3 regions of the Herbaspirillum sp. DW155 genome follow, and region 1 is predicted to be linked to each of the others. Evidence: predicted binding sites of a transcription regulator. Region 1 holds the regulator's gene; each other region holds the start of a gene.
The links. The regulator LexA, encoded in region 1, represses DNA repair genes until DNA is damaged. The targets are predictions, from matches to a motif close to ACTGTATNNNNATACAGT.
Positions count from the first base shown of each region.

Region 2: the regulator LexA is predicted to act here: its motif matches at 2,042-2,059, upstream of AACH55_RS14680 (ATP-dependent helicase).
Region 3: the regulator LexA is predicted to act here: its motif matches at 4,319-4,336, upstream of recA (recombinase RecA).

Region 1 is NZ_AP029028.1:2,196,541-2,206,186, reverse strand. Features, by position in the region: gene AACH55_RS10195 (PhoH family protein) at 1-1,163, shown strand, start outside; gene AACH55_RS10190 (inorganic phosphate transporter) at 1,258-2,265, opposite strand; gene AACH55_RS10185 (DUF47 domain-containing protein) at 2,336-2,962, opposite strand; gene AACH55_RS10180 (replicative DNA helicase) at 3,166-4,602, opposite strand; gene rplI (50S ribosomal protein L9) at 4,836-5,288, opposite strand; gene rpsR (30S ribosomal protein S18) at 5,315-5,599, opposite strand; gene priB (primosomal replication protein N) at 5,654-5,953, opposite strand; gene rpsF (30S ribosomal protein S6) at 5,977-6,342, opposite strand; gene lexA (transcriptional repressor LexA) at 6,670-7,329, shown strand; gene AACH55_RS10150 (tetratricopeptide repeat protein) at 7,517-9,499, shown strand.
Region 2 is NZ_AP029028.1:3,207,155-3,216,800, forward strand. Features, by position in the region: gene lolD (lipoprotein-releasing ABC transporter ATP-binding protein LolD) at 1-514, opposite strand, end outside; gene AACH55_RS14675 (lipoprotein-releasing ABC transporter permease subunit) at 507-1,772, opposite strand; gene AACH55_RS14680 (ATP-dependent helicase) at 2,102-4,225, shown strand; gene AACH55_RS14685 (hypothetical protein) at 4,297-5,328, shown strand; gene recJ (single-stranded-DNA-specific exonuclease RecJ) at 5,325-7,019, shown strand; gene AACH55_RS14695 (diguanylate cyclase) at 7,219-8,901, shown strand; gene AACH55_RS14700 (hypothetical protein) at 8,843-9,574, opposite strand.
Region 3 is NZ_AP029028.1:704,465-714,110, forward strand. Features, by position in the region: gene AACH55_RS03190 (ABC transporter permease) at 1-346, opposite strand, end outside; gene AACH55_RS03195 (aliphatic sulfonate ABC transporter substrate-binding protein) at 459-1,445, opposite strand; gene AACH55_RS03200 (HAMP domain-containing sensor histidine kinase) at 1,782-2,387, opposite strand; gene AACH55_RS03205 (tetratricopeptide repeat protein) at 2,390-4,018, opposite strand; gene recA (recombinase RecA) at 4,462-5,511, shown strand; gene recX (recombination regulator RecX) at 5,963-6,427, shown strand; gene sucC (ADP-forming succinate--CoA ligase subunit beta) at 7,093-8,253, shown strand; gene sucD (succinate--CoA ligase subunit alpha) at 8,355-9,236, shown strand; gene AACH55_RS03230 (TerC family protein) at 9,459-9,646, shown strand, end outside.

The DNA of each region.
Region 1 (9,646 bases):
ACAAGGATGCCAAGGGTCGCCTGTACTTCCAGACCAAACTGCAGAACGCCGCCCTGCCCGAAGGCCTGCCCGAGGGCAAGGCCGACAACCAGATCCTGGGCGTGGTGCGAGCCCTGGACCAGCAGTATCCGGAACGCCCGGTGGTGCTGGTGTCCAAGGACATCAACATGCGCCTGAAGGCGCGTGCCATCGGCCTGCCCGCTGAAGATTACTTCAACGACCACGTGCTGGAAGATACCGATCTGCTGTACTCGGGCATCCAGCAACTGCCGGATGACTTCTGGAACAAGCACGGCAAGGGCATGGAGTCCTGGCAGGAAAGCCGTCACGGCAGCAGCTATACCTACTACCGTGTCACCGGCCCCTATGTGCCTTTGCTCCTGGTCAATCAGTTCGTCTTCATCGAGCCCAAGAATGGCGAGCCGGCCTTCTACGGCCAGGTCACGCAGATCAACGGCAAGACCGCCGTGCTGCAGACCCTGCGCGACTTCGGCCATGCCAAGAACAGCGTCTGGGGCATCACCGCACGCAACCGCGAGCAGAATTTCGCGCTGAACCTGCTGATGAACCCGGAGTGTGATTTCGTCACCCTGCTGGGCCAGGCCGGTACCGGCAAGACCCTGCTGGCGCTGGCCTCGGGCCTGGCACAGGTGCTGGAAACCAAGCTCTACAACGAAATCATCGTCACCCGCGTGACGGTGCCGGTCGGTGAAGACATCGGTTTCCTGCCGGGTACGGAAGAAGAGAAGATGGGCCCCTGGATGGGCGCCTTCGACGACAACCTCGAGGTGCTCAACAAGTCCGATGGCGATGCCGGTGAATGGGGTCGCGCCGCGACCCAGGACCTGATCCGCTCGCGCATCAAGATCAAGTCGCTCAACTTCATGCGCGGCCGTACTTTCGTGAACAAGTTCTTGATCATCGACGAGGCCCAGAACCTGACGCCCAAGCAGATGAAGACCCTGGTCACGCGCGCCGGTCCCGGCACCAAGATCGTCTGCCTGGGCAACATCGCCCAGATCGACACGCCCTACCTGACCGAAGGCTCCAGCGGCCTGACCTATGTGGTCGACCGCTTCAAGGGCTGGGCGCACAGCGGGCATGTCACCCTGGCCCGCGGCGAACGCTCGCGCCTGGCCGATCACGCCAGCGACGTGTTGTAAGCACTTTATTCGGCATCAATGCAAAAAGCCACGTGAAAACGTGGCTTTTTGCTTTTGGGCGGCCGCTACAGGTGCAGCGTCCAGGCAGGATGGCTTACAGCACGTGCACGCCGATCCACCACGCGATCGCCGCCACGAAGGCCGACGCCGGAATGGTGAAGATCCAGGCCCAGACGATGTTGCTGGCCACGCCCCAGCGCACCGCCGACATCTTCTGCGCTGCGCCCACGCCGACGATGGCACCGGTGATGGTATGGGTGGTCGAGACCGGGATGCCCAGGGCGGTCGCGAGGAACAGAGTGATGGCGCCACCGGTTTCGGCGCAGAAGCCGCCGACCGGCTTCAGCTTGGTGATCTTCTGGCCCATGGTCTTGACGATGCGCCAGCCGCCAAAGAGCGTGCCCAGGCTGATGGCGCAGTAGCAGCAGATGATGACCCACATCGGCGGCGTTTCCGGCGAGGAATAGCCGGAAGCGATCAGCAGCATCCAGATGATGCCGATGGTCTTCTGCGCGTCATTGCCACCGTGACCCAGGCTGTACATGGAAGCCGACAGCAACTGCAGACGCCGGAACCAGCCATCGATCTTGCGTGGCGTGGAGCGATAGAAGATCCACGATACCGCGAGCATCATCAGCGAGCCGAACACCAGACCCAGCAAGGGAGACAGCACGATGAAGAGTATCGTCTTCAACAGGCCCGCCGAGATCAGCGCGCCGGTCCCGGCCTTGGCCACGGCCGAGCCCACCAGGCCGCCGATCAGGGCGTGCGAGGAGGAAGACGGGATGCCGTAGTACCAGGTCACCAGGTTCCAGAAGATGGCGCCGATGAGCGCGCCGAAGATGACGTACTGGTCCACGATGGCCGGGTCGATGGTGCCCTTGCCCACCGAGGCCGCCACGTGCAGCTGGTGGAACACGAACACGGCGGCCAGGTTGAAGAAGGCCGCCATGGCCACGGCGGTCTGCGGGCGCAGCACGCCCGTGGAGACCACGGTGGCAATCGCGTTGGCGGCGTCATGGAAGCCGTTCATGAAGTCGAACAGCAGCGCCAGGACGATCAACAACGCAAGGATATGTAAGCTGATTTGGATTGTTTGCATGGGGAAACCGTTGTGTGAAGCCAGCGGCGTCCCCGTCGGAAATCGAGGGAATCGCCGCGATGCCGACCGATCAGGCGTTTTCGACGATGATGCCTTCGATGATGTTGGCCACGTCTTCGCAGCGGTCAGTCACGGTTTCCAGGATTTCGTAGATGGCTTTGAGCTTGATGAGGGTGCGCACGTCCGGCTCATCGCGGAACAGCTTGGACATGGCCGCGCGCATGACGTGATCGGCATCGGATTCGAGGCGGTCGATTTCCTGGCAGATCGACAGGATCTGACGGGAATTGTCCATGTTCGACAGCAGGCCCACGGCGCCTTGCACCTTCTCGGCGCAGGACAGGCACAGCTCGGCCAGGCGCTTGGCTTCGGGCGTGATGGACTTGATGTCGTAGAGCGAGATGGTCTGGGCGGCGTCTTCGAGCAGGTCCAGGATGTCATCCATGCGGGTGATCAGCTGGTGGATGTCGTCGCGGTCCAGCGGGGTGATGAAGGTCTTGTGCAGCAATTCGATGGCATTGTGCGTCACCTTGTCGGCTTCCTTCTCGACAGCTTCAATGGCGTGCACGCGAATTTCAAGGTCATCGAAATTGGTCATCAGCGCCACCATTTCTTTTGCGCACTTGACCGCCAGCTCTGCATGCTGATTGAAAAGGTCAAAGAATTTGCCTTCGGTCGGCATCAATCGTCCAAACATTTTTCTCTCTCATCAATGGTTAGCGCCCGGTCGGAGCGCCGTTTCGAACCGGCATGCGGCCAGCCTCAATGGAAGCCGTGAACCGCCCTGCCGGCCCTGCACGGACAGCCTTGAGAGCCGTCCGCCTTGCGTGACACGGGCGACCCCCGCCGCCCGCGATCCTTGTGCAGCAACCTGCCAGCCTGGCACGCTGCCAATGGCCATCAATCGCCGCCGTAAGGCTGCGCCAGATTGCCGATATAGTTGTCGTACTTGGTATACATCCCCAGGAAGGACAGGCGAATGCTGCCGATGGGGCCATTACGCTGCTTGCCGATGATGATTTCCGCCGTCCCCTTGTCGGGCGAGTCGGGATTGTAAACTTCATCACGGTAAATGAACAAAATAACGTCAGCATCCTGCTCGATGGCGCCCGATTCGCGCAAGTCGGACATCACGGGACGCTTGTTGGGACGTTGTTCCAGCGAGCGGTTCAGCTGCGACAGCGCAATCACCGGGCAATTGAGTTCCTTGGCCAGCCCCTTCAGGCTACGCGAGATTTCCGAGATTTCGGAGGCGCGGTTCTCGGAAGAGCTGCCGCCGTTACCCGACATCAGCTGCAGGTAGTCGATGATGATCAGGCCCAGTTTGCCGCACTGGCGGGCCAGGCGACGTGAACGGGCGCGCAATTCTATGGGCGACAGCGCCGGGGTTTCGTCGATGTAGAACTGGGCATCGTTCATCTTCTGGATGGCGTGCGTCAGGCGCGGCCAGTCTTCGTCCAGCAGGCGGCCCGTACGCAGGCGGTGCTGGTCCAGGCGTCCGACCGAGCCCAGCATACGCATGGCCAGCTGGGCGCCGCCCATTTCCATGGAGAACACGGCCACTGGCAAGCCCGATTCGATGGCCACATGCTCGCCGATGTTGATCGAGAAGGCGGTCTTACCCATCGAAGGACGGCCGGCCACGATGATCAGGTCGCCCGGCTGCAGACCGGAGGTCATCTTGTCGAGGTCGATGAAGCCGGTCGGCACGCCCGTGATGTCGCTGGTATTGTCGCGGTTGTACAGTTCATCGATACGTTCCACCACCTGGGTCAGCAGCGGCTGGATTTCCATGAAACCCTGCGAGCCGCGCGAGCCCTCTTCGGCGATGGCGAAGATCTTGGATTCGGCCTCGTCCAGCATGGACTTCACATCCTTGCCCTGCGGATTGAAGGCATTGCCGGAAATCTCGTCGGCCACCGTGATCAGCTTGCGCAGGATGCCGCGATCACGCACGATCTCGGCGTAGCGGCGGATGTTGGCGGCCGAGGGCGTGTTCTGGGCAAGCGCGTTCAGGTAGACCAGTCCGCCCACCTCTTCGGCCTTGCCGCTGGTGGACATGGCCTCATAGACGGTGATGACGTCAGCCGGCTTGGTGCTGTTGATGAGCTTGACGATGTGCTCGAAGATGATGCGGTGGTCGTAGCGGTAGAAGTCGTCGGCACTGACGAAATCGGCGATACGGTCCCAGGCCGCGTTATCCAGCAGCAGACCACCCAGCACCGATTGCTCGGCCTCGATGGAGTGGGGCGGCACGCGGAGCGCATCGATCTGCGGATCGGAAGACTCTTTCTGGCCGCGGAAAAATTCTGGATTGCCGCGTGACGATTCTTTCATGGCGCGCATTATAACCTGCTGATGTAAAGCCGTTGGGCCGCCTGGACGTTTTTGCACAACCGCCCTGCAGAGCCGAACAGATGCGACAGGCCAAGTATTTTTCTTCACCTCGTCTGGTGAGAAGCGAAGCTAAAAACCAGAAAACGAAGAAACAAAAAATAAGCAACAGGCAATAAAAAAGCCAGGCGAACCCGGCTTTTCTATTGCAAAACGAATTGCAGCAAACAGGTGTATTACGCTTGCTCGCCCTTGACTGCGATGGTGACGTCGACCACCACGTCGGTGTGCAGAGCCACCGACACCGGGTGTTCGCCAACGATCTTCAGCGGGCCGTTGGGCAGACGCACTTGCGCCTTTTCCACGGCGAAGCCCTTCTTGCCCAGGGCTTCAGCGATGTCGAAGTTGGTGACGGAACCGAACAGACGGCCGTCAACGCCGGCCTTCTGCGACACTTCCACGGTGGTGCCAGCCAGCTTTTCGCCTTGGGCTTGTGCAGCAGCCAGCTTCTCGGCAGCGGCCTTTTCCAACTCGGCGCGCTTGGCTTCGAATTCAGCGATGGCTGCATCGGTAGCACGGCGGGCCTTGCGTTGCGGGATCAGGAAGTTGCGTGCGAAACCGTCCTTGACGCGCACGACATCACCCAGACCGCCGAGATTCACGATTTTTTCCAACAGAATGACTTGCATGTTTTTCTCCTATTTCTCGACGCTGATTACGCGTTGTGCAGATCGGTGTACGGCAGCAGGGCCAGGTAACGCGCGCGCTTGATGGCGGTGTCAACTTGACGCTGGTAGTGGGCCTTGGTACCGGTCAGGCGTGCCGGCATGATCTTGCCGTTTTCCTGGACGAAGTCCTTCAGGGTGTCCACGTCCTTGTAATCGACCTGTTCAACGCCAGCGGCGGTGAAACGGCAGAATTTCTTGCGCTTGAACAGCGGGTTTTGCTGTTGACGCTTGTTTTTCAGCTTGCTTTTATCGAACTTTTTACCGAATGCCATGGTTGGCTCCTGTATCTAAAAATTGGGTAAGGTCTGTTTGGCTACCTTGCGCCTTCAATCCGGCGCGACCGGGCCAAAATCAACGATATGAAACACGACGCTCTTGCTGTTGCGATTCCTGCGGGCCAAAAAGCCGGTGAACCGGAAGACTTCACCCAGTGCCGCCCTGTTGAGGGCACCGGAGATTTCCCCTGCTGCCAGCGCCGCGATCTCGAATTCGACCTGGCGCTGCATGCCAGCTTCCATCTGCTCCGACTGATGCTGCAACCTGGCAGTGACAATCGGGATACCGGCCGGCGTGTAACGTAAAACGTCACGTTCTGCCAGGCTGGCGATGACTTGAAGCTGGTTCACTCTCCGCTATGGTGCCGCAGCGCTCAGGCTGCCGGCGCTTCGGTACGGCTCTTGGCCGCGTCTTCCTTCTGCACTGCCTTCAGGATGGGGGAAGGACCGGTTTCGGCCTTCTTCATCTTGACGGTCAGGTGGCGCAGGACGGCGTCGTTGAACTTGAAGCCGGTTTCGATTTCAGCCAGCGTTTCGCTGTCGACTTCGATGTTCAGGCAGACGTAGTGAGCCTTGGCCAGCTTCTGGATCTGGTAAGCCAGTTGGCGACGGCCCCAATCTTCGACACGGTGGACCTTGCCGCCGCGGGTGGTGACGATGCCCTTGTAACGCTCGATCATCGCCGGCACTTGCTCGCTTTGGTCCGGGTGGACGATAAATACGATTTCATAATGACGCATGTAGACTCCTTATGGACTTATTGAAGACGCCCACCCCGGCGTCAAGACGGGTGTGGGAAGAGGAAAACCCAAGATCATACTAGGTTTCAGGCTTGACAGCAATCACGGCGAGCCCCGGCGCGGCTCAAAGACCACAGCAGGTCGCTCATGCGCGGCAAATTGCCGGCAAACCGGCAGGAACTTCATCTGTCTCTTCATATATATAAAGAAGAAAGCTTGCCTTTTACATGCCGGAATATGCATGTTGCCGTTGACACAAGGAATGCACCTGTATAAAAATACAGACTGTTCATCCAGACAGCCTTCCCTGCGAGAAAGGCCAACCCCATGCTCAAACTGACCGCGCGCCAGGAACAGATCCTGAACCTGATCAAGAACGCCATCGAGAACACCGGCTTCCCTCCCACGCGCGCAGAAATCGCGGCCGAACTGGGCTTTCGCTCCGCCAACGCCGCCGAAGAGCATCTGCAGGCGCTGGCACGCAAGGGCGCCATCGAAATTTCCCCAGGCACCTCGCGCGGCATCCGCCTGCGCGAGTCCGGTGCCGGGGCGAGCATCAATTCGGCACGGCAGATGGCCCTGCCGCATCCCGCCCTGATGCAGCTGAGCCTGCCGCTGATCGGCCGGGTGGCCGCCGGTTCGCCCATCCTGGCCCAGGAACACGTGGAGAAGACCTATCAGGTCGACCCGGCCATGTTCCCGGCCAAGCCCGACTACCTGCTCAAGGTGCGCGGCATGTCCATGCGCGACGCCGGCATCCTGGATGGCGACCTGCTGGCGGTGCGCCGCGCCGACCAGGCGCGCAATGGCCAGATCGTGGTGGCGCGCCTGGCCGATGAGGTCACAGTCAAGCGCTACCAGAAGACTGGCAGCGTCATCACCCTCTTCCCCGAAAACCCGGAATTCGACCCCATCATCGTCAAGCCGGAAGAAGACCAGTTCGCCCTGGAGGGACTGGCAGTCGGATTGTTACGCAGCTGGAACTGAGCCCCGGTCTGGGGTCCACCCTCCGCACCAGCTGCGTCAGGCTGCCTTTTGCACATGAACCTCCGCCTAAAACGGAGGTTTTTTGCTTTCTATTCACCTCTTCGCAGGTGACGTGTTGCGCATATCATCCTTGCTGGATAGCTATGCCCGGCGCCACCGATGCGCCCAACCAAGAGGACCCCTTTCGATGTCGACGCGCAAGAGCAGCAACAAGCACGGCAAACACATTCCGGCCCCGGCCGCCGCCAAGTCCAACCTGCAGGATCTGCTGGATGTCCGCAAATCCCTCGATCTGCTGGACAGCCGCAAGACCGAAGAAGCCAAGAACCTCTGCATGGCCGTGCTGGCGCGGGCACCCAAGCTGGTCTTTGCCAACCACGCGCGCGGGCTGGTGGCCATGCAGGAGGGTCAGTTCGCCGAAGCGGAAATCTATCTGCGCAAAGCCGTCGACGCCGACCCCGACAATGCCGAATACCTGAGCAACCTGGCCGGCACGATCCTGAACCAGGACCGGATAGATGAAGCGATCGCCCTCTATGAGCGCGCCATCTCGATCGACAAGGAGAATCGGGCAGCGCGCATCGGCCTGGCCAACGCCTTGCACGAAAAAGCCGATCCGGAAGCCTCGGTGGCCTATTTCGAGGATGCCGTCAAGCGCGAACCGAATGCGCCCGGCCCGCTCTCCCACCTGGGACGCGCGCTGATCGAGGCGAACCGCCTCAACGAGGCGGTCGCCACCATCCTCAAGTCACTGGAATTGCAGATCAATTTCGCCCCCTCGCATACCGCCCTGGGCGAGGCGCTGCACGCCATGGAAATGTACAAGGAAGCGGTGGAGTCCCATAAAACCGCCATCCTGCTTGATCCGCAGGATACCTATGCGCACAACAAGATCGCCGACACCTATCTGAAATTGAACCGCATCGAGGAAGCCCACGAGCACCTGCTGCGCGTCATCGAGATCGCCCCCAAAGACCCGAACGGCTATGTGAAGCTGGGTTCCAGCTATTTCAGCACCGGCGACCGCTTCGACGATGCCATGCGCATGTTCAACCAGGCGCTGACACTGGACCCGAAGCACGCACTGACCTACAACAACATCGGGGCCATCCTGCACGACCACGGCGACGACGAAGAAGCCATCAAGAACTTCCGCAAGGCCCTGGCAATACGCCCCAATTATCCGACCGCCAAGCACAACCTGGCGCTTACACTGTTGCTCAAGGGACAATTCGAGGAAGGCTGGGAATGCCATGAGAGCCGCCTGGTGACCAAGGAGCGCGCGCACGTCTACCGCCTGATCCACAAGTTGTTCGAACTCATCCCCAAATGGGATGGCAAGTCGTCACTGGCAGGCAAGTCCATCCTGCTGATGCATGAACAAGGCTTCGGCGACAGCATCCAGTTCCTGCGCTACGTGCGCCTGGTGGTGGACCAAGGCGCGCGCGTGGCGGTGCATGTGAAGAATCCTTTGTACCGCCTGTTCCAATCCTTCACACCGCAAGTCACGCTGGTGCGGGAAAGCGACCCCCTGCCACCCTGCGACTGCGCTTACGTGCTCATGAGCCTGCCGTACGCCATGCGCACGCATACGGTGGACGATATTCCACGCTACCCCGAAGGCTATCTGGCGGCCGATGCCATCCTGGCGGCCACTTGGCGTGAAAAAATCAATGCCTTGTCCAGATCCGAACGCAACTTGCGGGTGGGCATCATCTGGGGCGGCAATCCCGAGCACGGTAATGACCGCCACCGCTCCATCCCGCTGGACACCTTCAGGCAGCTGTTTGACCTGCCCAACATGGAATTCTATTCCCTGCAGAAAGGCAAACCACTGGAGGCACTCAAGGCGCTGCCTGCCGGCTTGCCCGTCTTCAACCTTGGCGACGACTGCCAGGACTTTGCCGATACGGCCGCGGCCATCAGCAACCTCGATCTGGTCATCAGCGTGGACACCTCAGTGGCCCACCTGGCCGGTGCCATGAGCCATCCGACCTGGGTTCTGCTGCCGCACGTGCCCGACTGGCGCTGGCTGAACGACCGTGAGGACTCGCCCTGGTACCCCAGCATGCGCCTGTTCCGGCAACCCGCCGTCAGTGACTGGAACTCGGTCCTGAAGAAAGTGGGCGAAGAATTGACCGTCATGCAACAGAAAAAAGCACAAGGCTGAGCTGTCCAGCCGCGCTGCGAGGTACGAAAACCGCCCTGCCCGGGCGGTTTTTGCTTTTCGGCAGCTTTTTCTTTACCGCAACAGGGATTTTCCTAAAGTTTTTCGAATTGCCGTCGAAAAAGGAGTTGCTTGGAGTTTCAAAGCACG
Region 2 (9,646 bases), 1.0 Mb from region 1:
GACGCGTCACCAGCGCGCGCGCCAGGGCCACCCGCTGGCGCTCGCCCCCGGAAAGCTCACCCGGCACGTGCGTCACGCGCTGCGCCAGACCGACCTTCTCCAGCATCTCGCGCGCCTGCTCCTGCGCTTCGGCCCGCTTGACGCGGCGGATCATCAGCGGCATGGCCACGTTGTCCAGGGCCGAGAATTCCGGCAGCAGATGATGGAACTGGTAGACGAAGCCCAGCGACTGGTTGCGCAGCGTGCCCCGCTCGCTCTCGCCCAGGCTGGCGAAATCCTTGCCCAGCAGGCTGACGGTGCCGGTACTGGGGGTATCGAGCCCGCCCAGCAGGTGCAGCAGGGTCGACTTGCCGGAGCCCGAGGCGCCGACGATGGCGACCTGCTCGCCGTGGTAGACGTCGATGTCGACATTGCCCAATACCTTCACTGAATATTTACCCTGAGTGAAGGTCTTGCCGAGGCCGCGCGACGACAGCACGGCCTGGCGGTTCTTGATCGGATCGGGATTATTCATAGCGCAGCGCCTCCGCCGGTTTGACGCGGGCGGCAGCCCAGCTCGGATACAGCGTGGCCAGGAAAGCCAGCACCACGGCCACGCCGCCGATGGTGTAGACATCCGACCAGATCAGCTCGGAAGGCAATTCAGAAATCACATAGATACTCTTGGGCAGGAACTGCACATGGAAGGCGTGCTCGATGGCCGGCACCAGCACATCGATGTTGAGCGCCACCAAGACTCCCAGGCCGACGCCGATGGCCGTGCCGATCAGCCCCACCAGCGCCCCCTGGATCACGAAGATCTTCATGATGGACGCAGGCGAAGCACCCAGCGTGCGCAGGATGGCGATGTCAGCCTGCTTGTCGGTCACCGTCATGACCAGCGTGGACACCAGGTTGAAGGCCGCCACCGCAATGATGAGGGTGAGGATGATGAACATCATGCGTTTTTCGGTCTTCACCGCCGCGAACCAGTTGCTGTTCTGCTGCGACCAGTCGCGCAGGTAGAGGTCGCCCGTCAGGGTGCGTGCCAGCTGCTGGGTCACTTCCGGCGCCTGCAGCATGTCGCGGATGCGCAGGCGCACGCCGGTCGGGGCATCCATGCGGAACAGGGTTTCGGCATCCTGAAGATGGATGAAGGCCAGGGTGGAATCGAATTCATAATGGCCGGCCTCGAAGATGCCGGTCACGGTGAATTGCTTCAGCCGCGGCAGCACGCCGGCCGGGGTCACCTGCCCTTGCGGCACGATCACCGTCACCTTGTCGCCCAGTCCCACGCGCATGCCGCGCGCCAGCTCGCCGCCGATGACGATGTTGAATTCGCCGGGCTTGAGCGAATCGAAGCTGCCCTGCTTGACCTGCTTGGCCACATCCGAGACCTTGGGCTCTTCCTCGGGCAGCACGCCGCGCACCAGCACGCCGCGCAGGTTGTCGTCGCGCGTCATCATGGCCTGGCCCGCCACGTAGGGCGCCGCGCCCAGCACTTCAGGGTTCTGGAAGGTCTGCCTGGCCACGGCCTGCCAGTCCTTCATGGAACCGGAGGCATCGAACACCTCGATGTGGGCCAGCACGGAGAGCATGCGGTCCCGCACTTCCTTCTGGAAACCGTTCATGACCGACAGCACCACGATGAGCGCAGCCACGCCCAGCGCGATGCCGGCCATGGAAATGAGGGAAATGAAGGAAATGAAACTGTTGCGGCCGCTGCGCTTGCCGGCCCGCGTATAGCGGATGCCGACCAGCCATTCGAACGGCAGGTTTTTAATCAGACTCAAAATTGCTCCGGGAGAGGGCCTGCACAATGTGCCGCCAGTGACCTCGCGCCCCCGTTGCAGGAACGCAATCCTCTGGCCGCACGCCAACACGGGCGAAGACAAAGCGCGAAGTTTGCCACAGTTTGGCGCCCCGGCCCATCCCTGGCCGGGCCCCCATGCTCGCGCTTGCCCCGTCGATTGCTCGCCGTGATGCAGATAGATTCACTTCCACGGCAGAGGTTCGCATCCGCACGCTTCATATAAAGCATGCGTGAGCTGTTGCGGCGAAAACTGTTTATATATACAGTATCCGCTTGCTCCCCCATTGCCCCTATGAATTTCCCTGCACCATGCCCTCCGAACTGACCCAGGACGCGCCCGACACCTGCAGCCCTCCCGCTGCCGAGCGCGATCCGTTCGCGCGCCTGAACGCCCGGCAGCGCGAAGCCGTCGATCACGGCAGCAAGCTGCCCCCGGCGCAACAGCCGCCGCTGCTGATCGTGGCCGGGGCCGGTTCGGGCAAGACCAATACCCTGGCGCACCGGGTGGCGCGGCTGATCCTGGACGGCGCCGACCCGCAGCGCATCCTGCTGCTGACCTTCTCGCGCCGGGCCGCCGCCGACATGGGCCGCCGTGTGGAACAAGTGATCCGCCAGGTGCTGGGCCTGGGCGCCGCCGATGCCCCGCCGCAACTGCCGTGGTCGGGCACCTTCCACGCCATCGGCGCGCGCCTGTTGCGGGAATACGCGGCCGTCATCGGATTGGAAGAAGACTTCACCATCCAGGATCGCGGCGATTCGGAAGACCTGATCGGACTGCTGCGCCATGAGATGGGGCTGTCGGCCACCGACAAACGCTTTCCGCTGAAGGCCACCTGTCTGTCCATTTATTCACGTGCGGTCAATACCCGGCACGATCTGGGCACGGTGCTGCAGACCCAGTTCCCCTGGTGCCGCGAATGGGAAAGGCTGCTGGGCGAGCTGTTCAGCCGCTACGTCGAGGCCAAGGAAGCCCAGCACGTGCTGGATTACGATGACCTGCTGCTGTTCTGGGCCGACATGCTGTCCCACCCCGAGATCGCGCAGTCGGTGGGGGCGCGCTTCGACCATGTGCTGGTGGATGAATACCAGGACACCAACCGCCTGCAAGCCGAGATCCTGCAAAGAATGAAACCCGATGGCGCCGGCGTGACGGCCGTGGGCGACGATGCCCAGTCCATCTATTCCTTCCGCGGCGCCACGGTGCGCAACATCCTCGACTTCCCCGAGCTGTTCACGCAGCCGGCGCGGCTGTTGACGCTGGAACAGAACTACCGCTCCACGCAGCCCATCCTGCAGGCTTCCAATGCGGTCATCTCCGATGCGCCGGAGCGCCACGTCAAGCAGCTCTGGAGCGACAAGCCTTCCTCGCAGAAGCCGCAACTGGTCGTGATCCCGGATGAGGGCGAACAGGCGCGCTGGGTGGCCAACCGCATCCTGGCGCATCGTGAAGAAGGGCTCACCCTGAAATCCCAGGCGGTGCTGTTTCGTACCGCCACCCACAGCGCGGCGCTGGAACTGGAGCTGGTCCGGCGCAACATCCCCTTCGTGAAGTTCGGCGGCCTCAAGTTCCTGGAAAGCACGCACGTCAAGGACCTGCTGTCGCTGCTGCGCCTGGCGCACAATCCCAGCGGCCGCATGGCCGGCTTCCGGGCGCTGCAATTGATTCCCGGCGTCGGTCCGGCGACCGCCAGGAAAGTGCTGGACCTGATGGCCGCGGCCAGCGACCCGGCCGATGCGCTGCTGAACTTCGGTGCGCCTTCCGCCATCGCCCTGCAATGGCAGGCCTTTGCCGACACCTATGCCCTGATGCGCCGAGCCAGCGCCGCCTGGCCGACCGACATCCAGGCCGCACGCGACTGGTATCTGCCGCAACTGGAGCAACGCTACGAAGATGCCGATGCCCGCGCCGCCGACATCGAGCAACTGACCGCGCTGGCCAATGGCTACGCCTCGCGCGAGAAATTCCTCACCGAACTGACGCTGGACCCGCCCGAGGCCAGCAGCGACTTCTCCGCCCCGCCCTACCGCGACGAGGATTACCTGACGCTCTCCACCATCCACTCCGCCAAGGGCCAGGAATGGCGTTCGGTGCATGTCCTGAACGTGGTCGATGGCTGCATCCCGTCCGATCTGGCCACCGGCAGCGAGGCCGAGATCGCCGAAGAGCGGCGGCTGCTGTACGTGGCCATGACGCGCGCCAAGGAGTATCTGCATCTGGTGGTGCCGCAGCGCTTCTACATCACCCAGCAGACCGCGCAGGGCGACCGCCACGTCAACGGCATCCGCAGCCGCTTCATCACGCCGCGCATGCTGCCTTTCTTCGACGACAGCCTGTGGCTCTCGGCCGAGGTCAACGGCGCCCGCACGCCCATGCCGGACAGCGTGCGCATGCTGGTGCGACAGCGCGCCAAAACCGCCTGGAACAAGCAATGACACTGCCTTGAAGTGAAGCTTTGTGCAGGCGACGGGGCCAAGCGGCGCGCCAGCCGCTAAAATAGCGCCCCATGAATCAACTCGACATCCTCATTCCGTTCGCCCTGCCCCCGGCCGAGCTGGCGCGCGACCTGCTGCGCCAGTGCCAGGCGCCGGCCCTGGCCATGCTGCTGGGCCGGGGCAAGGCCGCGCCGCGCCAGTCGCATGATCCGTTTTCACGCGCCCTGCCGCATGAACACTGGCTGGCCCAGCGCTTCGGCCTGCCCGCTGCGCCGCAGGATTCCAGCCCTGCCGCGGCCAGTGCGCTGATGCAACGCCTGGGCCACGCGCCTGCAGCCGGTCACTGGTTCGTGCTCCACCCCGCGCACATCCACGTGGCACGCGACCATCTGGTGCTGACCGACATCGGCCAGCTGCAACTGGAAGAGGACGAATCGCGCCGCCTGTTCGCCGCCGCCCTGCCGCTCTTTACCGAGATCGGTCATGAACTGGTCTATGGCGACGCCCGCACCTGGTTCATCCGGGCCGATGCCTGGGCGGGGCTGCGCACCTCCACGCCTTCGGCGGCCAGCGGACGCAATGTCGACATCTGGATGCCGGAAGGTCCGGGCGAGCTGGCCTGGCGCAAGCTGCAAAATGAGGTGCAGATGCAGTGGTTCGCCGAGTCCCTCAACGAACAGCGCGAAATGCGCGGCCAGAAGGCCATCAATTCGATCTGGATCTGGGGCGGCGCCAACGCCGCCACGCTGGCCCAGGACCGCTATGCCGCCCGCTTCGGCCTGCGCGGCTGGCTGCGCGCCTTCGGCGAAGAAACCAAGGAGGGTGGTGCGGCCCAGATCGTGCAAACCGGCGGCCATCGCCTGCTGGTGCTCGATGCTCTGGCCGAAGCCGCGCTCGCCGAGGAATGGGGCCTGTGGCTGCAACATCTGGAACACCTGGACCGCGACTGGCTGGCGCCCTTGCTGGTGTCGCTGCGGGCGGGCGCGCTGGAGTCGCTGAACCTGATCCTGACCGGCGCGGACCGCAGTCAGGAAGTCGCCATCACGCGCGGCGCACTGCGGCGTTTCTGGCGCAAACCTTCACTGTCGGGGCTGTCGGCATGATTCGCGTGACCACCCGTGCCTATGACATCGCCCAGGCGGAACAACTCATTGCCGAAGGCGTGCATCCGGTGCTGGCGCGCGTCTATGCGGCGCGCGGCCTGTCCACCGCGCGTGAGCTGGCCAGCGAACTCAATGCCCTGATCGCCCCGTCCGGCCTGCTGCACATCGATGCCGCCGCCAGCTACCTGGCCGATGCCATCGCCGCGCGCAAGAAACTGGTCATCGTCGCCGACTATGACTGCGACGGCGCCACCGCCTGCGCGGTCGGCCTGCGCGGACTGCGCCTGTTGGGGGCGCAGGTGGACTACATCGTGCCCAATCGCTTCGAGTACGGTTATGGCCTCACGCCCGAGATCGTCGAACTGACCGTGCGCGAGAAGCATCCCGACATCATCGTCACCGTCGACAACGGCATCGCCAGCATCGATGGGGTGGCCGAGGCCAAGCGGCGCGGCATCGACGTGGTGGTGACCGACCACCACCTGCCGGGCGACGCCCTGCCGGACGCCCGGGTGATCGTCAATCCCAACCAGCCGCAGTGCGGCTTCCCCAGCAAGAACCTGGCGGGCGTGGGGGTGATGTTCTACGTCTTGCTGGCCTTGCGCGCCGAGATGCGCAAGCGCGGCCTCTTCGACGCCCAGACCCAGCCGCGCCTGGACAGCCTGCTCGATCTGGTGGCGCTGGGCACGGTGGCCGACGTGGTGAAACTGGACGCCAACAACCGCATCCTGGTGGCACAGGGCTTGAAGCGCATGCGCAGCGGCAAGATGCATCCCGGCATTGCCGCCCTGTTCCGCGCGGCCGGCCGCGAGGCGCGCCGGGCCACGCCCTTCGACCTCGGTTTCGCCGTCGGCCCGCGCCTGAACGCGGCCGGCCGCCTGGCCGACATGTCGCTGGGCATCGAATGCCTGACCACCGACGACGAAGGCCGCGCCTGGGCCATCGCCCAGCAACTGGACGCCATCAACCGCGAACGGCGCGACATCGAAGCCGGCATGCAGGATACCGCCCTGCTGCTGCTGGACGACTTCAACCCGGCCGACCGCCGCACCATCGCGGTCTTCGATCCCTCCTGGCACCAGGGCGTGATCGGCATCGTGGCCTCGCGCCTGAAGGACAAGTTCTACCGTCCCACGATCACCTTCGCGCCGGGCGATGAAGGGTTCATCAAGGGGTCGGGCCGCTCGATTGCGGGCTTCCACCTGCGCGATGCGCTGGACCTGGTATCCAAGCATGCGCCCTCGGTGATGACCAAGTTCGGCGGCCATGCCATGGCGGCCGGGCTGACCATCCATGCCGAGGCCTTCGATGCCTTTTCACAGGCCTTCGAAGCAGTCGGCCGCGACTGGCTGACGCAAAACCAGCTGGAGCGCGTCATCGAAACCGATGGCGAACTGGAAGAGAGTTACTACTCCGTGGAATTCATCAGCCTGATGGACCAGCAAGTGTGGGGTCAGGGCTTCGCACCGCCGGTCTTCTGCGACCATTTCCGCGTGCTCAGCCAGCGCATCCTCAAGGACAAGCACCTCAAGCTGCAACTGGAAAAAGGCGGCCGCAAGTACGACGCCATCTGGTTCGGCCATACCGATGCCCTGCCCGACCATGCCCAGGTGGCCTTCCGGCTGGATGCCAATGAGTACAACGGCAAGACCACCGTGCAACTGATGGTGGAACACGCCGAACCCGCCTGATCCTGACGACACGCTGACACGCACACCTGGCCGCGCAAGCCGCGCCAGGCGCGGATCGCAGACTGACAACAGTGTACAAAAAAGGCTGCCAGGCGCTTGGTTGCAATGGCACAATGTCGGACCGGGACGACTTTCGGCCAGCGTTGAGGGAAGCTGGCTACGCGGGCGCTCCCGCCATAACAACAACATCAAACCCCGAATGAAGATCAAGCGCTTCAATTGCAGCCTGGTGACCCGGCTCGTCCTGTTCGGCCTCGCGCTGATCGTGGGCAGTGCGGTGCTGCGCTATTACCTGCTGGTGGGCTTCCTGGAAAAAGAACAGGCCCAGGTCACCGCCGACCAGCAAAGCACCATCGCCACCTACCTGGCCGAGGACATCGGCTACCGTCTGCAGGAGCGCGTTCATTATCTGGAAGGCTTGTCGCGGCACCTTCCCCAGGGCCTGCAGGAAGACCCGGCGGCGGCACGCGGCTGGCTGGAAGGCCATCAGCAACTGCTGCCCTTGTTCGGGCAAGGCCTCTTCATCGCCGACCTCCATGGCCGCATCGTGGTGGACCACCCCACCCTCAACGGGGGTCGTGCCCTGTCACTGACCCGGTACGCCGACTTCGAGCGGGCGCTGCAGGGTGACACCGTGATCTGCCCGCCTCTGGCCAATCCGGTTTCCGGCAAACCCGTCATCGCCATGCTGACCCCGCTGCGCAACGCCGCAGGCCAGATCGTCGGCGTGATGGGCGGCAGCCACGAACTGAACGCGCCGGGCCTGCTCGATCACCTGCAGCGGGCGCGGCGGGAACCCACCGGCAGCTTCTTGCTCATTGCGCCGGCGCAGCGGATGGTCATCGCCTCCAGCGACGAGGCCTTGCAGTTGACGCTGCTGCCCCCTGCCGGCCAGGATCCGTTGATGGACCAGGCCCTGCAAGGTTTCCGTGGCAATGGCGTGGGCCGGGCGGCCAATGGCGTCAACGAGATCAAGGCGTTCGCCTCGGTACCGGACACCGACTGGATGGTCGCCGTGAGCTTGCCGCTGGCGGCGGCCGTGCCCAAAGCCGAGAGTACGCGCGCCCTGATCGGACGCGGTGGCCTGATCCAGTCGGTGATCATCCTGGCGCTGGTGCTGGGGGCGTATTTCTGGTTCTTCCGTCCCTTGCACCGCGCCGCCGACCTGGCCCGCCGCATGACGCGCGGCGAGCTGCCGCTGTCGCCGCTGCCGGTGGAGCGGCGCGATGAAGTCGGACATCTGACCATGGCCTTCAATGGCTTGCTGTCGCGGCTGAAGATGCATCAGGCCGAACTGCAGCACCAGGCCCATCATGACGTGCTCACCGGCCTGCCCAACCGCATGATGCTGGCCGAGCGCATGCAAGCCGCACTGACCCACGCCTGCCGCGAACGCAATGGCGTGGCGCTGCTGTTCCTGGACCTGGACGGCTTCAAGCCCATCAACGACACCCTCGGCCACAAGGCCGGCGACCAGGTGCTGCAGGAAGTCACGCGGCGCCTGCGCCAGGTGGCGCGCCACGGCGACACCCTGGCGCGGGTGGGCGGAGACGAATTCGTGCTGCTCGTCACCGACCTCGGCCGGCCCTTTGAAACTGGCGCCCAGGTGCTGGCCGAAAAATGCATCAGGGTGGTGTCCGAGCCGCTACACCTGCCTCAGGGCGTATTCCAGCTAGGGGTGTCGGTTGGCATTGCCGTCTGTGACGGCAGTTGTGATGCCGACAGCCTCCTGCAAGCGGCCGACAAGGCCATGTACGCCGCCAAGGGCAACGGGCGCGGCTGCTACGTGATTGCCCCGGCGCGGCCGGCAGCGGCAGAAGAACTCAGCGCACCGGCAGAAACTGCAGGAACGAGCCGCCCAGCAGGTTCTGCACATAACTGATGCCGGCGCGCCGATAGCGCTCGGTCATGAATTCGGCCATCAGGTCCAGGCGGCCGACGATCTTGCCGAATTCACGTTCAAAACTCAGATTGCGCGCCTCGTTGCCGATCTCGTCGGACAACAGCAGGGGCGCGCCCGCAGCATTGCGCCGGCTGGCCAGAATCCAGGCGGCAATTTCCACGTTGCGCGCGGCATTGTAGAGATGCTGGGCATCGAGCCCGTCGACCAGGAAGAATTCGATCTTGTTGCCGTGCGCAACGATGATCATATCGGCAGTGGCATCGATGAAGGCGGCTACCCGGTCACCCTTGAACTCCGCCGACAAGGCCAGGGTCATGGCCTGGATGTCGCGCTTGCCTTGCAACTCGGGCCAGGCCTGGCGCTCTTCGATGGCCTGGCGCACTTTCTTTTCTGCCTCTTCGCGGCTAGGGGCGGTCTTTTTCCATTCGGCCGGATTGCGCCGGTACAGCTTGGACATCAACAGATACAGGCTATCCAGGTTGGCCCGCATGGCCAGGGTGGCCACGCGGTTGCTGTCCGATTGCCCCATCTCGCGTGAACTGGCCGGGGCGCCCTTGACCTCGCCATGCGGCGCGGGAGTACTGGCGCATGCGGCCAGAAGGGTGGCACACAGCAGCGAGAGCAGCAGGGAGGAAAGCGGCTTTCTGTTCATCGGCGGGCGGGACGGAACGAACTCCTAGGACTGATCCTGGCAGAATGTGTTCCGTCCACCCGCCTTCAGGGT
Region 3 (9,646 bases), 1.5 Mb from region 1:
CCAGGCTGGGGATTGCGCGCAGGGCCTGGAAGCTGGGTTCCAGCAGGGCTTCGGCGCGGCGGCTGATGCCGACCAGCAGGCCCAGTACCACTGCCAGTGCGCTGCCGATGGTAAAGCCGGCCGCGACCCGCCCCAGGCTCGCACCGATATGCGACAGCAGTTCACCGCGCATCGCCAGCGACCACAAGGTATGGGCCAGCTCGCTCGGGGGCGGCAGCAGGCGCGCCGGAATCAGGTCCAGCCGGGCGCCGGCCTCCACCAGCAGCAGCAAGGCCAGCGGCACGATCCAGCCGGTGAAGCGTCCGGGGCGGTAGCCGTCATCATGCGGCCAGCCGCGGCGGCGCATGGCTTGCCTGGCGTGCCTGGTCTGCCTGGCGGGCGCAGCGGTCGGCTCGCCGGCGCCGGTGGTGGACGCGGCTTGCAGCGTGGCCGGCAGAGGGATGGGGTCGGACATGGCCTCAGGCCTTCACCACGCCCTGCGCGTAGCTGGGGTCGATCAGCGCATTGATGGTGCGCGGCAGGTCGGTGCCGCTCTTGACCAGATCCTCTTCCAGCAGGATGGGCGAGGCCGCGCGCAGGGCCTCGATGTGCTCGCGGCCGATCTGCGGCTGCGAGAAATCGTTGCGCTTGAGTTGCAGGCGGGCTACCGGCGCCGACAGTCTGGACTGTTCCGACAGCAGTGCCACGGTCTCTTCCGGATGCGCAATGATCCAGGTGCGCGCCCGCTCATAGGCGGCAATCACGCGCCGGACCTGCTCCGGATGGCGCGCCGCAAAGCTGTCGCTGACGTTGAGGAAACCGTAGGTATTGAAGTTGACGTTGCGGTAGATCAGGCGCGATCCCGCTTCCAGCTCGCTGGCCGCCAGATGCGGATCGAGGCCGGCCCAGGCGGCCACGCGGCCCTGTTCCAGCGCGGCACGGCCATCGGCATGCTGCAGGTGCACGATCTCGACGTCGCTTTTCTTGAGGCCGTTCTCATGCAGTGCTCGCAGCAGGAAGAGATAGGGATCGGTACCCTTGGTGGCGGCGATCTTCTTGCCCTTGAGTTCGGTGATCGACTTGACCGGCGAGTCCTTGCCCACCGCCAGCGCCGTCCATTCCGGACGCGAATAGATGTAGACCGCCTTGACCGGATTGCCATTGGCGCGCGCCAGCAAGGCAGCCAACCCGGCCGTGCTGCCGAAATCCACGCTGTCGCTGTTCAGATATTCGAGCGCACGGTTGCTGCCCTGACTCAGCACCCATTTGACTTCGGTGCCTTGGGCCTTGAGGTCTTCCTCCAGCCAGCCGAATTTGCGCAGCACCAGGCTGGGTGGCGAGTAATAGGCGTAGTCCAGGCGGATGGTCTTGGGTGGCTGTTCCGCGCGTGCCAGCAAGGGTGCGTTGCCCAGCATGGTAGCGCCCAGCGCGGCGCCGGCCTGGCGAAGGAAGTCTCTGCGTTGCATGAATGGGTTCTCCCGGTATTGGATCGTCCCGCGCGACCTGGCGTTGCGCAGCCTTCCGCCCCGGTTGCACGGGCGGTAAAGGTGGGACAAACCGACACTCTAAGGAGCAAGCGCAGGCAGCAGAACGACTATTTTCGCGCTTGCATATGCGGCCGGCGCATGTGGCTGGCCGCGCGGGAAATCATGCAGTCTTGCGGAGGAGTGGTGGTGCACTGCTGCAGTTCTCCAGTCCTGCAGTCCTACAGTTGTATAGAGGACTTGCGGGAAGGTGATGCAGACCAACTGAGATGAGAGACCCGGCGATGGCCGGCAGACCATCGTGCCAGCCCAGCACGCTCAGGGCAGGCACAGCTCGAACAGCGCGCCCCCGTCGGGATGATTGGACAGCCGCGCTTCCCCCGAGCGGGTGTCCTTGTTGTGGGCGGTGGCAATCGCATTGCACAGGTCCATGCCCAGCCCGGTGGAGGGCTTCTTTTCCTGCGTGCCGATACCGGGGCCGTCGTCACGCACGGTGAAGATCAGGCCGCCCGCAGGGTCCTTGTGGCAGCCCAGCGCAATCTGCGTGCGGGCAAAGCGGCTGGCGTTCTGCAAGGCCGCTTCCAGCGCCAGCGCCACCAGGTGTTCATCGAAGAAACCGATGACCGGCATCTCGGTTTCGTCCACCGACAGCGCGATCTCCGTGCTGCGTGAGACGGCGTGTTCGCGCACCAGTGCATCGAGGAAATCCAGTGGCGAGACCGCTTCGACCTGCGCGCGCAGGCCTTGTGAATCGGCCTTGTAGAGGGTCAGGAAGGCGATCAGTTTTTCCTGCAGGGCCAGACAGGTGACATGGGCCTGCTGGACACGCGGCTCATCGTCGGACAGGCGGCGCAATTCCCCCTCCAGCACGCCCAGGGAGTTTTTGATGTCATGAATGATGATCGCGGCAAGCTTGGGATCCATGGTCAGCTCTTCGGGGCTACTTTGCTCAGGGTGTCGCGCAGGAACTTGTGCATCTTCGCGACTCTATCGTTGCCGGGAATCAGTCGGTCCAGGGTGGCCAGGTAGCGGCGCACGCGCTTGACGTACTCTTCGTTCCAGCCGCGCTGGCTCATCCACAGCAGGTGCAGCTGGGCTGCGGCCAGCAGCACGCCGGTGTTCTCCGGCATGCTGGTCAGCGCCTCTTCCAGTCGGGCCAGCGACTCGTCGGGCTTGGCGCTGCGCATCAAGGCATTGGCTTCGGCGATGATGCTCATGCAGTGCTTGACGGCACCGTCGATGAGTTCCTCGGCCAGGTTGGCGCGGCCGGTATCGGCCAGCACCTTGCGCGCCAGCATCTGCAGGGTCTTGTTCTCGTGGTCGGACTTGACCGCATCGGCGATCAGCCGGGCGCCTTCCTCGTCCTTGCCCATCGAGAAGGCCGCCTTGGCCAGGGCCAGGGTGGCCGTGTCCGAGCTTTCCTTGCCGGCGGCCTGCCGGGCGGTCTCGAAGGCCTGCTGGGCCGAGATGGTGTCCCCCAGTTGCACGTAGGCCTGGGCTTGCACGGCGGCTTGTGCAGAGACGAAGATGTTGGATTCCTCGTAGCGGCGCGGTGCGCTTTCCAGGAGGCGCAGCGCGGCGTCAGGGTCGCCGCTGTCGATGTGGACCTGGGCCAGCGAAAGCAGGTCGGTGGGCTGCGCGGTGAGCGAGCCCTTGGTGTGCTTGAGTACCTTGTCGTAGGCTTCGCGCGCCTGTTCGAGGTGGCCGCTGCGGTAGGCCACGTCGCCCACCAGGCGGCTGCGACGGGCCGAGGGAATGATCTCGGAAGATTTGGTGAGCGCCTCCAGCGCCCCTTCCTGGTTGCCCTGGGCTTCGTCGATCTGGGCCAGCAGGTCGTAAGCGGCGATGAACTGCTTGTTCTGCGCCAGCACGTCCTGCACGATCGCGCGCGCATCATCCATCTGACCGGCCACGATGTTGCAGCGGGCCAGACCGATCTTGGCCCACACCAGGTCGTCGCGCATGGACAGGGCCTGCTTGTAGACCTCGCGCGCCTCGTCGATGCGGCGCTGGTCGATCAGCAGCGTGCCCTTGGTCTTCATGATTTCCACGATCCACTTGGGCGCGGCCTTCAACACGTTGTCGCATTCGATGATGGCGCCGGCGAAGTCCTTGCGCTTCATCTTCTCGGTCACCGGCAGCATGGCGTGCTGCTTTTCCAGCAGGCGGTCGACGCGCTCGGCAATGCGGCTGGCCGTCAGCGGCTTCAACATGTAGGCATCCGGCTGGAACTCGGCCGCGCTGGCCACCAGGTTGTAGCCGCTCTCGGCCGTCACCATGATGAACATGCAGGTGGGCGAGAGCATGTTCTGGGTGCGGAAGAACTCCAGCAACTGCTGGCCGTTGCTTTCCTTGTTGAGGTTGTAGTCGCAGATGATCAGATCATAGTTGCCAGATTGCACGAAGCGGATGGCTTCATCGGGCGTGGCAGCCTGGTCGACCTTGGTCACGCCAAGTTGCCCGAGGTGCATGCGAATGTTCTGGCGCATCGTCGGCATGTCGTCGATGACCAGGCAGCGCAGGGCGCTGATATGGCTGAAGGGCACTAAACTCATGAGAACGGTGTGTAATGCGATCTGTAAATTGATCTGTAAAGCAAGCGGTCTGCCGGGCCCCCGGAACGCTTGGGATGATAATAATTTCCGCAATGCAATATCGCGTGAGATGACGACTATTGCGCGCCAGATGACCCAAAGCTGACGAATTATTCCTACCAACTCGCGAGTGTGCCGTTTTTTTTCCTTCCATGCATCATTCCTCTGCGTTTTATGAAGTTTTCGGAAGGACTGGCTCTCGTATAATTGGGTTTTTCGCCCACGATGATGCAAGGGCCGACAAAAACGCTTGCACGAAGCACTGTTTTTTTATACAGTATCGCTCTATCGGGGCGGTCATCCACTGCCGCCGGGCAACACAGCAGCACGCAAGCCATATAGTGCAACATCAGCAAGACCTCCCCTGACACCCCTTCTTCACGACATTTTGCCGAGAGAGATTTATGGACGACAAAAAAGCTGCGAACAACTCTGAAAAGAGCAAGGCGCTGGCCGCCGCGTTGGCACAGATTGAAAAGCAGTTTGGCAAGGGCTCGGTGATGCGCATGGAAGACGGCGTCATCGCCGAGGAAATCCAGGCCGTTTCCACCGGCTCCCTGGGGCTGGACATCGCCCTGGGCATCGGCGGCCTGCCGCGTGGCCGCGTGATCGAGATCTACGGTCCGGAATCCTCGGGCAAGACCACCCTGACCCTGCAATCGATTGCCGAAATGCAGAAGCTGGGCGGCACCTGCGCCTTCATCGACGCCGAGCACGCGCTGGACGTCACCTATGCCCAGAAGCTGGGCGTGAATCTGAACGACCTGCTGATCTCGCAGCCCGACACTGGCGAACAGGCCCTGGAAATCTGCGATGCCCTGGTGCGCTCGGGTGCCGTGGACCTGATCGTAGTCGACTCCGTGGCCGCGCTGACCCCCAAGGCCGAAATCGAAGGCGATATGGGCGACTCCCTGCCCGGCCTGCAAGCCCGCCTGATGTCGCAAGCGCTGCGCAAGCTGACCGGCAGCATCAACCGCACCAATACCACCGTCATCTTCATCAACCAGATCCGTATGAAGATCGGCGTCATGTTCGGCAACCCGGAAACCACGACCGGCGGCAACGCGCTGAAGTTCTATGCTTCCGTGCGCCTCGACATCCGCCGTACCGGTTCGATCAAGTCGGGTGATGAAGTCATCGGTAGCGAAACCAAGGTCAAGGTCGTCAAGAACAAGGTCGCGCCCCCGTTCCGCGAAGCGCACTTCGACATCCTGTATGGCGAAGGCACTTCCCGCGAAGGCGAAATCCTGGACCTGGGTTCGGAACACAAGGTGGTCGAGAAGTCCGGCGCTTGGTACAGCTACAACGGCGAGCGCATCGGCCAGGGCAAGGACAATGCCCGCAACTACCTGAAGGAACATCCGGAACTGGCCCGCGAGATCGAGAACAAGGTCCGTGTCGCCCTGGGTGTGCCGGAACTGGCCGGCGGTGAAGCCGAAGCCAAGGCCTCCTGAGCCTGCGCAGCTGAGTCCGATTCCGATTCAAGCATCATCGCGGCGGCAGGGTTTGCCTGAGCCTTTGACGTCGCGATGATGCCTGTTATTCCTGCCTGTGTACGCTGATAGGGTGCATGCGTGGGACGTTGTACTTGAGTTGTATTTGTACTGCAGCACCGCATTACTGTTTTATCGTTTCAATGCATCGAAGCATCACTGAATCCAAGCACTACCGGCTCAGTGAATCAAAGCATCACCGACCTAGTGAGTCAGAGCATCACCGATTCACTGAGTCAGAGCGTCGCTGAATCACAGCGTCGGTGAATCCTGGCTTCATTGCATCAAACTTCACTGCATCAATGCATCACGGTGGCCTGGCTTCTCGCGCTGGGTGCTGCAAGGTCATAAGGCGTCAGCCATCATGGTGTCTCATGTTTTTTTCGTTTCATCGTCCGTGTAGTCGAACGTCATGCCAAGACCGCCGATCAGCCTGAAAGCACGGGCGCTCAAGTATCTCTCTTCACGTGAGCATAGTCGCCAGGAACTTGCGCGTAAGCTTGCCCCTTACGCGCAAGAGGGCGATGACATCGATGCGCTCCTGCAATGGCTGGAGCAGTCCCGTTTTCTTTCCCAGGAACGTTTTTCCGAATCGCTGGTGCATCGCCGCTCGGCGCGCTATGGCAACCAGCGCATCTTCTCCGAACTGCATGGTCACGGCATCGAAGGTGAAGCCATTGCCGAACTGAAGGCCGATCTGGCCGCAGGAGAAGGGGAACGCGCCGCCCATGTGCTGCGCCGCAAGTACAGCGCGCCGCCCGAGGACGCAGAAACCCGCGCGAAGCAGATGCGCTTCTTGCAGCAGCGCGGCTTTTCCCATCGCAGCATCCGCGAAGCCTTCCAGACCGCCTGGGCAGACGAGGACGAGGCTTCCTGAGCCTGGCTGCAGGCTGCATCTGGCTGTTTGCAGGTGCTTTTCGCGTCCGCCTGTCTTCCGCGACTGCTGCGGCTCCTGTGATTCTTGCGGCTATCGTGGCTATCGTGGCTATTGTGGTGCCCTGTGATCCCTGCTGCCATGAGCCGGCCTGATCACCGCGCGGCAGCGCTCAATCCGGCCTTTCTTCTACCGCCCCATCCCGAAATAACGCCAAAAACGCAACCGTGCGTCTCGTCCGATGGTAATCATCCCGCTTTGCACCGTCCGATAGCGCTACCAGCCAACAGCCCGCGTGGCCTGTGCTAAAATTCGGAAGTTTTTGCTGCGGCGCGCAAGCCTGAGGAGATACCGCGTGTTGCCGGTTTGTTAAAACGGCGTAACGGGGATAGGTCCGCGTCTGGAGCAGAAATGGATAATGCGGACGCTTCGGCGCAAGCTGGCGCGTTTCGACTATCAGACCAACTAGAGCAGACGGCATGCATATGCCCAATTCGACGAATTCACTCGCAACCCGCGCAGCTCACGCCTGCGCCCGACTCCATCCGGCAACGGATGCGCCCCCCGCCTGCGGGTTGCAGTCTGCTTTCTGGTCGGCCGGCTCGATGCCGGCTACCGAATTTCAATCCGGCAAGTTTCATTCATTCAGTGTCTAAAGGGAAGCTCCCATGAAAATCCATGAGTATCAGGGTAAAGAAATCCTGCGCCAGTTCGGCGTAACCGTGCCGCGCGGCATTCCTTGCATGTCGGTCGATGAGGTCGAAGCGGCTGCCCAGAAGCTCGGCGGCCCGGTGTGGGTCGTCAAGGCCCAGATCCATGCAGGCGGCCGCGGCAAGGGCGGTGGCGTGAAGGTGGCCAAGTCCATCGAGCAGGTCAAGGAATACGCCAACCAGATCATGGGCATGCAACTGGTCACCCACCAGACCGGTCCCGAAGGCCAGAAGGTGCGTCGCCTGCTGATCGAAGAAGGCGCCGACATCAAGAAGGAACTGTACGTTTCCCTGGTGACCGACCGTGTTTCGCAGAAGGTCGTGCTGATGGCCTCCAGCGAAGGCGGCATGGACATTGAAGAAGTCGCCCACAGCCACCCCGAAAAGATCCACAACGTCATCATCGATCCGGTCGCCGGTCTGACCGACGCGCAAGCCGATGACGTGGCCGCCAAGATCGGCGTGCCCGCCGCTTCCATCCCCGCCGCCCGTCAGAACCTGCAAGGCCTGTACAAGGCTTACTGGGAAACCGACGCCTCCCTGGCTGAAATCAACCCCCTGATCCTGACCGGCGACGGCAAGGTCATCGCCCTGGACGCCAAGTTCAACTTCGACTCCAACGCCCTGTTCCGTCACCCGGAAATCGTCGCCTACCGCGATCTGGACGAAGAAGATCCGGCTGAAGTCGAAGCCTCCAAGTTCGACCTGGCCTACATCTCCCTGGACGGCAACATCGGCTGCCTGGTCAACGGCGCCGGCCTGGCCATGGCCACCATGGACACCATCAAGCTGTTCGGCGGCGAGCCGGCCAACTTCCTGGACGTGGGCGGCGGTGCCACCACCGAGAAGGTCACCGAAGCCTTCAAGATCATGCTGAAGAACCCCGGACTGAAGGCCATCCTGGTCAACATCTTCGGCGGCATCATGCGCTGTGACGTGATCGCCGAAGGCGTGATCGCTGCTTCCAAGGCGGTTTCCCTGAAGGTGCCCCTGGTGGTGCGCATGAAGGGCACCAACGAAGACCTGGGCAAGAAGCTGTTGGCCGATTCCGGTCTGCCGATCATCTCGGCCGATTCCATGGAAGAAGCCGCCCAGAAGGTCGTGGCAGCCGCCAAGTAAGTCAACCCAATACGCCAGCCTGCGCGGCATGAGCCGCCGGCTGCAAGCCATTGCAGCCCAGGCGCCGCCCGCGGCGCAGGCATCACAGTCAAGGAAGAGAAATGTCGATCCTCATCAACAAAGACACCAAGGTCATCACCCAAGGTATCACCGGCAAGACCGGCCAGTTCCACACCCGCATGTGCCGCGACTACGCGAACGGCAAGAATGCCTTCGTCGCGGGCGTGAACCCGAAGAAGGCCGGTGAAGACTTCGAAGGCATCCCCATCTATGCCAACGTCACCGAAGCCAAGAACGCCACCGGCGCCACCGTTTCCGTGATCTACGTGCCGCCCGCCGGCGCTGCCGCTGCCATCTGGGAAGCCGTCGAAGCCGAGCTGGACCTGGCCATCTGCATCACCGAAGGCATCCCCGTGCGCGACATGCTGGCCCTGAAGGACCGCATGGCCAAGGCCGGTTCCAAGACCCTGCTGCTGGGCCCGAACTGCCCCGGCCTGATCACCCCGGACGAAATCAAGATCGGCATCATGCCCGGCCACATCCACAAGAAGGGCCGCATCGGCGTGGTCTCCCGCTCCGGCACCCTGACCTATGAAGCCGTGGGTCAGCTGACCGCCCTGGGCCTGGGCCAGTCCTCCGCCGTCGGTATCGGTGGCGACCCGATCAACGGTCTGAAGCACATCGACGTCATGAAGGCCTTCAACGACGATCCGGACACCGATGCCGTCATCATGATCGGTGAAATCGGCGGTCCTGACGAAGCCAACGCTGCCCGTTGGATCAAGGACAACATGAAGAAGCCGGTGGTCGGTTTCATCGCCGGCGTGACCGCGCCCCCGGGCAAGCGCATGGGCCACGCAGGTGCCCTGATCTCCGGTGGTGCCGATACCGCTGAAGCCAAGCTGGCCATCATGGAAGAGTGCGGCATCAAGGTCACCCGCAACCCGTCCGAAATGGGTCGCCTGCTGAAGTCGGTGCTGTAATTTCGGCCGCGTTTTCCGGATGCCTCGGCCGAGGTGTCCGGAAGCCAAGCCGTACCAGCCATCGCAATACCCGCAAGATCAGCAAGACCAGCATGGGGAGCTCCGGCTCCCCATGTCATTTTTTGGCGAGCCATTCCAAGAGGGAAATGGCACTAATCGCGCACAACGCGGTCATCCCGCCATGCGCCCGACCAGAGGCGCTGTTTTCCCAAAAGGACATGCATGGAATTCCTGGCCAACCTGAACTGGGTGGCGGTCGCGCAGATCATCCTGATCGACATCCTGCTCGGTGGCGACAACGCCATCGTCATTGCGCTGGCCTGCCGCAACCTGCCCGACAAGCTGCGCATGAAGGGCATCGTCTGGGGCACCGTGGGTGCGATCGCCATTCGCATCGCCCTGATCGCCTT